One region of the Arthrobacter sp. Sr33 genome, then DNA from elsewhere that is predicted to be linked to it. Evidence: riboswitches for the same ligand, from Rfam matches in the RefSeq annotation. Region 1 holds a riboswitch; each other region holds the start of a gene.

Region 1 (3,269 bases):
CGCCACCGAAAGCCGCCGCTTTTCACCGCCGGACAGGGTGAAGGGGTTTGCCTGCAGCAGGGAGGTCAGTCTCAACCGCTCGGCGATGGGATCCACCCGCCGCCGGACCGCCGCCTCGTCAGTACCCCCTAGCCGCCGCGGACCAAATTCCAGCTCGTCGATTACCCGGTTGGTGAGGAACTGGTGCTCGGGTTCCTGGAACACCGTCCCAATCCTGGTCACCAGTTGCGCTGATTTCCAGGCGTGCGGGCTACTCCCGGCTCCGCGGGAGAGGGCCGGTGCGGCCTCCAACTGGCCGCGCCGCGCCGGCAACAACCCGGCCAGGGTCAGCGCAAGCGTCGATTTTCCGCCACCGTTGGGGCCCACGATGCCCAGGGATGAGCCGGCGGTGAGGGCGACGTCGACGCCGTCGAGCACCGCCGGTCCCCGTTTGGCCCGCGCCACTGATAGTCCCCTGGCAGTAAGCAGCTCCTCCCCCGGTGAGGATAGCTGCGTGGGAACCGACGGTTGATGACCGGGGAGCCACACCCCCGCCGCCGCCAGCCGGGCCCGGGTCGACGCGTCGGTCAGCACCGTGCCTGGGGGGCCGTCGGCGAGGATCCCGCCGTCGGCCGCCAGCACCACCACCCGATCCACCACATCGGCCCACACCGCCACCCGATGCTCTACCACCACAAGGGTGGCGCCGGTGCGGTCCAGGACCCGCCCGACGGCGTCCCTTACCTCCAGCACACCGGCCGGGTCGAGATTGGCGGTCGGTTCGTCAAGCAGCAGGAGCCCGGGTTGCATCGCCAGCACCGCCGCCAACGCCAGGCGTTGCTTCTGGCCGCCGGACAACGCACTGGTGGACCGATCCAACGGCACCTCAAGCCCCACGTCGTCGAGCGCCCGCCGAACCCGCTGCCAGATCTGGTCGCGCGGTACGGCCTGGTTCTCGGCGCCGAAGGCCACCTCGTCACCGACCCGGGCCAGCACAATCTGAGAGTCCGGGTCCTGAAGCACCAGCCCCGCGCGACCGCGCACCTCACCGGGAGGCCGCCCGTCGAGGGTGAGGGAACCGTGCTGTTCGCCCTGCCCCTCATCGCCGAGGACACCAGCCAACCCGTGCAGCAGGGTCGACTTCCCGGACCCTGACGCGCCGAGCAGCAGCACCCGTTCTCCGGGCGCTACTGTCAGGTCAACGTCCCGGACCGCCGGGGTTTTCCGGCCGGCGTGCCGCCAGCTCCAGCCTTGCGCGCTGATGCTGACGGCCGACGGCGTATTTCCGTGGTCAGCCATACCGGTTAGACGTCAGCCGTTCGTCCGGAGGCGAAAGCCGACAGCACCCCCGTCTTGGCCAGGGCACGGACCGCCAGCCACGACACCAGGCCAGCGATAATCACGCCCGAGATCGAGGCGAACACCACGTACATCAGTTGCCATTCGAAGGCCCAGAGGGCGTTGTACAGGATGTTCTCGCTGATCGAGAGGGCCAGGCCCGCGCCAAGCCCGGCGAGCAAAGCCACCCCGAGGTTCCACCTGCGGTACAGGAACAAGAGGAAGATGAGCTCGGCCCCGACGCCCTGAATGGCTCCGGAGAGCAACGTGGTCAACCCGAACTGGGTGCCCAGCAGCGCTGAAACCGCTGCAGCCAGCACTTCGCAGTAGATGGCTGCTCCGGGTTTCCTGATGATCAGACCGCCAAGTACCCCCGCGATCAGCCAGCCACCTGTGTAGAGACCGGCCAACGGCGGGAACGCTCCGGTCAAGGCAGCGATGCCCGTGTAGCCGGCCGACCATGCGAAGAACACCACCCCGACGGCGACCGCCACCACCGAGGCAACGACAATGTCGACCACCCGCCATTGATATCGGGCGCGCAGCGTCGACGTGTTTTGAGTTGGTGCAGTTGATGAAGCCATGTGAATTTACCTCCTGAGGTACAGGAGGGGAGGGTATCCGGGCCCATGGCGGGTGCCACCGGCCGGGCACCCTGAGATACTCGACTCCCTTCGCCGGTACTAGCCGGATCAGGTTCGAGGGTCTGCGGTAGGCCGCACTCTCAGCGCCCGTCCATCTGGATGGACGGCGCTCCCCTGTCGTATGTTTAGCAATTTCAACTCTACACCTGAGAGGTTCGTACCCACCACGGTGGCCGGCGGCGGGCTCCCGGCTGTGCTGGTGCGTCTCACCTCAACAGGAAAACGCTAGGCTTGAGAAAAGAGCCACCATCGAAGGAGACACCATGAATCAGCTTATGAAACTGCTGGGCGTAGCACTGAGCCTTGGCGCGGGCATCGCCGGAGCCAAGGTCGTGGATTTCATCTGGCACAAGACCACCGGCAAAGCCTCACCGAAGGACGAGGACGGGCTCGAAAACAGCCTCCGTTCCGCCCTCGCGTTCGCGCTGATCTCCGGTGCCGTGCGCGCCGTCCTGCAGGTCCTCACCAACCGCACCACGCAGCGGGCAGCCAACCGGTTCGCGAAGTCCCGCGACCTGACGTAGGTCCTATTTACGTCTCATCGGGGCGCTCGGTCGGATTCCGGCCGGGCGCCCTCTTGTTGGCGGCGTTCTCCACCACCTCGTCAAGTTCATCCATGCTGAGCAGGTCTCGCCGCAGGTGTTTGGTGCGGTATCCCGCCCGGCCCACCATGTGGGCTGAGACGGGGACGGTGAGGAGCATGAAAATCCAGCACACCAGCAGGACCGGGATCAACACCCAGCTGCGCATCTGTAAGCCCATGGCCAGAAGGAACAGCAGCAGTCCCAGCACCTGAGGTTTGGTTGCCGCGTGCATCCGGGTGAGGAGGTCAGGGAAACGGAGCAGGCCGACGCCGGCAGCAACCGACATCAGTGCCCCTCCGATCATGAGAACGGCTGTCACCACGTCAATGAGAGTCTCGCTCATGCCCTACTTCCTGTCCGTGACGAACCGGGCGACGGTCACGGATCCAATGAATCCGATCACCGAAATCCCGACCAGAAGCACAATATTGTCCAGGTGCCGGTTCACTGCCATGTCCACGGCCAGCGCTCCACCAATGATGGCGAGCAGCACATCGATCGCGAGCACCCGGTCCAGGATCGAGGGGCCTCGCGCAATCCGATACAAAGCGCACAGGGCGGCGAATCCGAGCAACAGTCCCACAATAATTACGGCGCTCGTCATTTCCGGATCCCCTCCTCACGCTCTTCGTTCTCCTGATCGAACCGGACCTCAGTCTGCAGCAGCGCCAGATCATCCCGGGTTCCCATAATCCTGATCAGCCAGGCTTCGGTGGCCCGCACA
Region 2 (3,269 bases), on a different contig from region 1:
CGGCGGCATGCGCGGCAATCTTATAGGTGATCACTCCGGTCTTGACATCGTCCCGATTGGGCAGGCCGAGGTGTTCCTTCGGCGTCACGTAACAGAGCATGGCGGTGCCGTACCGGGCGATTTCGGTCGCCCCAATTGCCGACGTGATGTGGTCGTAACCTGGCGCGATGTCGGTGACGAGCGGGCCGAGGGTGTAGAAGGGGGCCCCGTTGCACAATTCCTGCTGCCTTTCCACGTTCTCCCGGACCAGGTGGAAGGGGATGTGGCCAGGTCCCTCCACCATGACCTGGACGTCGTACGCCCAGGCCCGTTTCGTTAGCTCGGCAAGGGTGTCCAGTTCGGCGAACTGCGCGGCATCATTGGCGTCCGCGATGGACCCGGGTCGCAGCCCATCACCGAGTGAGAAGGCGACGTCGTACCGGGCGAAAATCTCACACAGTTCATCGAAGTGCGTGTACAGGAAGTTTTCTTGATGGTGAGCTAGGCACCACCCGGCCATGATCGATCCACCCCGGGAGACGATGCCAGTGACGCGCTCGGCGGTGAGTGGAACGTAGCGCAGCAGCACTCCGGCGTGGATGGTCATGTAGTCCACGCCCTGCTCGCACTGCTCAATAACAGTGTCGCGGAAGATTTCCCAGGTCAGGTCGTTAGCCTCGCCGTTCACTTTCTCCAGTGCTTGGTAGATGGGTACGGTGCCAATGGGCACCGGGGAGTTGCGGATGAGCCACTCACGGGTGGTGTGAATGTCATCTCCTGTTGAAAGGTCCATGACGGTGTCTGCGCCCCACTGGGTTGCCCACTGCATTTTGCTGACTTCTTCGGCGATGGAACTGGTGACCGCCGAATTGCCGATATTGGCGTTGATCTTCACGAGGAAGGCCTTGCCGATAATCATCGGCTCCGATTCGGGGTGATTGATGTTGTTGGGGATGATCGCGCGCCCGGCTGCGACTTCGGAGCGGACCAGTTCGACGTCGCAATTTTCGCGTAACGCGACAAACCGCATCTCCTCGGTGATGACCCCGTGACGCGCGTAGTGCATTTGCGTAACGATCTTCCTGTCGCGGGAGCGCAGCGGGATGGGCTGCACACCCTTCCATTCCTGGCTGGCACGGCCGCGGCGGACCGCCGACTTGCCGTCGTCGAACAGGTTCCGTTCGCGCCCCTGATACTGCTCGACGTCGTCCCGGCCGTCAATCCAGGGCCGCCTCAGCGGCGGCAGGCCCACCACCGGATCACTGCCCGGACCGGCGGTGCGGTAGACGCGAAGTGGTTCGTTAGGACGGTTGCCCGGTGAGTTTTCGAGGGCGATTTCCGTGACCGGTACAGCCAGCCCATGCTCGGAATCGTGAACATACGAAAGGGACTGTGAATTCATAGCACTCAAAGGTTCCTACTTCCTTCGCCGGCATTACCCGGACAGGTTCAACGGTCGCGGACTGCCTCAGCCCGATCTCAGCCCCTGCAACAGGGCACCCGTGTGGATAAAACGACCCTAACACCCCTACCCAGAAAAGTGGGACCTGCGGTCCGGCCCCAACACAATGAACAAACTCGAATAAATCGATTCGAACGGGCAACTTGTGGGAGCAATGAGTGATAACGATGGCCGTAGATAATCCGAGCATCAAACGCATCCTTTCCCGGTATTACCCGGACAGGTTCCTGCGGCCAACAATGCTTTCATTCGCCCTGTTTGCCTAGTAGATGCCCAAGCTCCCGTTCTACCGGAAGTGACCGTAGTCTCGCTGCTGCCTAGGCTTAACCCTTCGGAGACAGACACCCTGCAAAAGGGCTGTTCCTAACCGCATCCGTTGGGGACCCTGGCTCTGTTCTACGAACGGGATGCTGAAAGGCTAGGGTGGCAGTCAAGCACATCGCCCTGCGTCGCTATCGGGGGTATCAGCCGCGTTGACGTACGTTCATTGCGTGATGCCGGTGCCGCCGGGGCGGCCGTTGTTTCAGCGGTCTGCGCAATCGACGATCCCCGGACCGCAGCCGAATCGCTTAAGGAGGAATGGTGTTACTAGAAGCTTCAACGCTGCACCGCATACCGCGGGTCCTCAGCATCGCCGGAACAGACCCGACCGGTGGTGCCGGGATCCAGGCCGACCTGAAAAGCATCGCCGCCATGGGCGGGTACGGAATGGCGGTCGTCACGTCCCTCTTGGCACAGAACACCCTCGGTGTCCGTTCCGTTCACACGCCGCCGGCACATTTCCTGATTGAACAGCTCGAAGCGGTCAGCGATGACGTCACTATCGACGCCGTGAAAATCGGCATGCTGACAGATGCGGGAACCATCACCGTCGTCCGGGACTGGCTCCGCCAAGTGCACCCGCCGCTGGTAGTACTGGATCCCGTCATGGTAGCCAGCAGCGGGGACAGGCTCCTGGCTGCCGACGCCGAAACCGCGTTACGGGAGTTGGTGAGCCAAGCGGATCTGGTCACCCCTAATCTTCCCGAACTCGCGGTCCTGGTGGATGAACCAAAGGCCGAGGATTGGCCTGCAGCTATCGAACAGGGCAAGAAGCTGTCCACAGCATCGGGAACAATCGTGCTCGTCAAAGGCGGCCACCTGTCAACAGAATCCAGTCCCGACGCACTCGTCGATGTCACCGGTCGGATAGGTCGTGCCAGCGAAAGCGTCGTGGAATTCATCCACCCTCGGGTTACAACCAAAAACACTCACGGAACCGGGTGTTCCCTGTCCTCCGCCGTCGCTACCGTCATGGCACGCACCGGTGATTGGGCCGATGCCGTCCGCCAGGCGAAGAACTGGTTGCAGGACACACTCATCCACGCCGACGAATTACAGGTAGGACACGGCAACGGGCCTATCAACCACTTCCACCAGCTATGGGCCGCGGCCCATACCCTGCAGCACAAACAGGACAGCAGCACGCCTTAAGGAAGAGGGCGTGTCCTATCGGTTTCGGGCCCAATAAGTCCGCCGATGAATACGAGAATCCCGGCGAGAACGGGCAATAGATGATTCGGTGCCATCCGTAGGTGCCACCGGACTACCGACGAGGGCTCATGCCAGCTGGACTCCTACCCGGGGACCCAACCATGGGTTTCATGATCCCAAGTGCTGACCTCGATGCTTACGCAGACAAGATGCGCCAGCTTGTGGGAAAGGGTACGGATTTCGAGGTCGACGCACGGTTTATAGACATGCTGGCCCACCGCAACAGTCGGATCCTCGATATAGGGTGCGGCATCGGATCGGCAGCTAACGCACTGCGTCAGAGCGGGCACAGGGC
Region 3 (3,269 bases), on a different contig from region 1:
GTTCTGTGCTCTGGTGACTGCTGTGGCGAGCAGGACCGCGTCGCAGCCCAGTTCCATTGCCAGTGCGGCGTCGGAGGCTGTGCCGATCCCGGCGTCTAAAACTATCGGAACTGTTGCCCTTGAGGCGATTAGTTCGATGTTGTGGGGGTTTAGGATACCCAGCCCCGTCCCAATAGGGGACCCCAGGGGCATAACGGCTGTAGCTCCGAGTTGTTCTAGTCGTCGGGCCAGGATGGGATCGTCGTTGGTGTATGCGAAGACCTTGAAGCCTTTCGAGACCAGTGTTTCGGTGGCCTGGATGAGTTCCAGCGCATCGGGTAGCAAGGTTTGTTCATCGGCGATTACTTCAAGTTTTATCCAGTCCGTTGCCAGTGCCTCCCGCGCCAGTTCAGCGGTCATGACCGCTTCGCGGGCAGTGAAACATCCTGCCGTGTTCGGTAATATCCGGATCCCTTGCTCGTTGAGTAATTCGAACAAGGACCCACCCGTCTCGGGGTTGTACCTTCGCAGCGCCACGGTTGTCAGTTCCGTTCCCGATGCTGCCAGGGCCGCCCCCAAGCCTTCCAGGCTTGGGGCTCCCCCGGTTCCCATGATCAGCCGGGAGCTAAGCGTAACCCCGTCGATCGTTAACGCGTCGTTGTCAGTCAATGTTTTATCCTCCCTGGACGGCGGTAAGAATTTCGATGTCGTCACCGTTCTGGATGGTTACCTCAACCCAACGGGTGCGGGGTACGAGCTCAGCGTTGACTGCAACGGCTACACCCAACTGTTTTTTATCGATTGGTTGCCCGGCATCGGTCAACTCACGGCCGGTCAGCTCGGTGATTAGGTGCTTGAGGGTGGAAACCGAAACGGTATTCCGGGGTTGTCCGTTCAATGTGAAGTTCATAGGGCAATCCTTACTTCATCAGGAAAACTGTTATGACGGGAAGCATGAGGACGGGACGCTTCGGCGAAGTGCCGGGGGTTACTGAACCGGTCGGGTCGGAATCGCTCGATGTCGATCTCCGGTATGTTTTGGCTGATCAGGTCCACGCAGAGGCGGGCGGTGATCGGTGCCAGCAGCACCCCGTGCCGGAAGAAACCGGTAGCGACCACAAGTCCACGCACATCGGAGCCGTCCGGGTCCCTGCACCGGCCAAGCAGGGGAGCGTTGTCCGGGGTCCCCGGTCGGGAGCGGCAGAGGGCTTCGAGCAGTTCGAGTTCCGCGACTGCCGGGATCAGCGTCTGAGCATCCCGGAGTAGTTCGTAGACACCTCCCGCGGAAAGCCCCGCGGACCCGTTTTCCCGTTGAGTGGCACCTATCACCACCGTTCCATCCTGCCGGGGCACCACATATATGGACGACCCGCGGACCAACCCGCGGACCGTGGAGGTTATGAGCGGTCTAAGGTGTTCGGGTACGCGCAGGCGGAGAATGTCCCCGTACACCGGACGTAACGGTAGCCGCAGCCCTGTCGGCAGGCGATCAATGTTTACCGCACCGAGCCCGTTAGCCAGGATGATCTCATCAGCATCAATCCGCTCTCCGTTCTCCAGCAACACACCGGTCACAGCAACACGGTCAGTAGCATCGTCATGGATAAGTGCGGAAACCGAAACGGGCACCGTGCGCGCGGTCGTCTGTTTGGCTAGTGCTGCTTGGAGGGCAACGGCCATAGCCCGCGGATCAACCTGATGATCCTCGGGAACCAGGAACGCTCCTGAAAGCTGCGGGCCGAGCAGCGGCTCCAGACGCCTCGCCTGACTAGTGGTGAGTGCTTCCACCTGAAGTCCAAGACTTGACTGGACAGAGCGCAGGTCGGTCAGGGCCTGCCGATCCGCCGCATCGACACCGGCGACCAGGGTTTGCCTGCGCTGGTAGCCGGTTCCAATCCCGGAGGCGGCCTCCAGCTCCGTGATGAAGTCTCGGTATGCCCGGGCCGAGGGCAGCGTCAGGTCCAGCAAGGATTCTTCCTGATAATGGAACTCACTGACCGGGGCCAGCATCCCCGCCGCAGCATGGGTAGCTCCGGAAGCGGGCGCGGGATCAATCAGCGTGACCTGGTGGCCGCGACGGCTGGCCTCCCAGCCGATGGCCAATCCGATGATCCCGCCACCGACAATGACGGTGTGCGCGAGGCGGTCCGGGTTATGAATAGTCATCAGAGTCCTTCCTACGCCGGGCTTAACCGGTTCAGGTTCGTACGGTCGGCGTCGAACGCCCTCTCAGCCCTACCGACCGCGAGTGTAGGAACACTGGCGGAAGATCGGGCTCCCGTGGAGCTATTAGTCTAAGGCGTATGGCCTTTATTTCAGATGTTTTCCCTCTCCCGCCGGCTCTGAACGACGGTGACACGGCGTCAACGGTCAGTACGGCAGACCTGCACCGGCAACAGTTCGCATCAGCGCAGTTGTACCTGTGCACGGATTCACGAAAGGAAAGGGGCGACTTCGCGGAGTTCGTCGACGCCGCCTATGCCGGTGGTGTGGATATCATCCAGCTTCGCGACAAAAAGATCGACGCAGTCGAAGAACTCGCCTGTCTCGTGGCTCTGCGTACGGCAGCGGATCGACACGGCAAACTCTTTTCCGCCAATGACAGGGCAGACATAGCCCGACTCAGCGGCGCACCGGTCTTCCACATAGGACAAAAAGATCTGCCAGTACCTGACGCCCGGCATCTATTGGGCCCCGAACCGATCATCGGTTTATCCTGCCATTCCCCGGCCCAAGTCGCCGCTGCCATGACCACAAGTGGGCTGGATTACTTCTGTACCGGCCCTGTCTGGGCTACACCCACGAAACCTGGCCGTGCTCCCTCCGGGCTTGAATTGGTGCGTTACACAGCAGCACGTTCGGCCGAGACCTCGTCCCCACGGGCTTGGTTTGCCATTGGAGGAATCGATCACACCACCATTGGCCAGGTCGTCGAAGCCGGGGCCCGCCGGGTTGTTGTCGTACGAGCCATCACAGAAGCCGACGACCCATCCTCCGCCGCCAGGTCCCTCAAATCAGCCCTCCCAGCGCCCACCTAACCTTTCCACGTGTCAGGGCCAATCAACTTTTACCTTGCTGCATAAGTGACACACCATTGATGAAACAGTCCCAAGCTGTGGCTCGGGTGGCGGGGTAGTTCATCCCTTGGATGCAAAACGGAACTTATATCAAAGGACCAACAAATTCGGAGGCGCAGGGCCACTACAAGTACCGCAAACGTCCTATCTCCGTGACCCGCCTGCGCAGGCAACGGATGATCCCATGGCTACTTTGTGCTTTTTAGGTTTGGG

What was found. A riboswitch is a leader RNA that binds a small molecule or an ion and turns the genes downstream of it on or off. The one in region 1 is predicted to bind thiamine pyrophosphate.
Region 2: another riboswitch for thiamine pyrophosphate. It lies ahead of thiC (phosphomethylpyrimidine synthase ThiC); the one in region 1 lies ahead of ACX80T_RS06275 (ECF transporter S component).
Region 3: another riboswitch for thiamine pyrophosphate. It lies ahead of thiO (glycine oxidase ThiO); the one in region 1 lies ahead of ACX80T_RS06275 (ECF transporter S component).

The regions. Positions count from the first base shown of each region.
Region 1 covers NZ_JBTNDD010000003.1:249,889-253,157, forward strand. The annotation lists gene ACX80T_RS06270 (ABC transporter ATP-binding protein) at 1-1,278, opposite strand, end outside; gene ACX80T_RS06275 (ECF transporter S component) at 1,284-1,901, opposite strand; TPP riboswitch at 1,970-2,087, opposite strand; gene ACX80T_RS06280 (DUF4235 domain-containing protein) at 2,225-2,485, shown strand; gene mnhG (monovalent cation/H(+) antiporter subunit G) at 2,493-2,888, opposite strand; gene ACX80T_RS06290 (monovalent cation/H+ antiporter complex subunit F) at 2,892-3,149, opposite strand; gene ACX80T_RS06295 (Na+/H+ antiporter subunit E) at 3,146-3,269, opposite strand, start outside.
Region 2 covers NZ_JBTNDD010000006.1:211,817-215,085, forward strand. The annotation lists gene thiC (phosphomethylpyrimidine synthase ThiC) at 1-1,381, opposite strand, end outside; TPP riboswitch at 1,384-1,493, opposite strand; gene ACX80T_RS10375 (thiamine phosphate synthase) at 1,818-2,033, shown strand; gene thiD (bifunctional hydroxymethylpyrimidine kinase/phosphomethylpyrimidine kinase) at 2,021-2,914, shown strand; gene ACX80T_RS10385 (class I SAM-dependent methyltransferase) at 3,085-3,269, shown strand, end outside.
Region 3 covers NZ_JBTNDD010000006.1:208,218-211,486, forward strand. The annotation lists gene ACX80T_RS10350 (thiazole synthase) at 1-648, opposite strand, end outside; gene thiS (sulfur carrier protein ThiS) at 653-889, opposite strand; gene thiO (glycine oxidase ThiO) at 886-2,145, opposite strand; TPP riboswitch at 2,137-2,271, opposite strand; gene thiE (thiamine phosphate synthase) at 2,283-3,017, shown strand; gene thiC (phosphomethylpyrimidine synthase ThiC) at 3,259-3,269, opposite strand, start outside.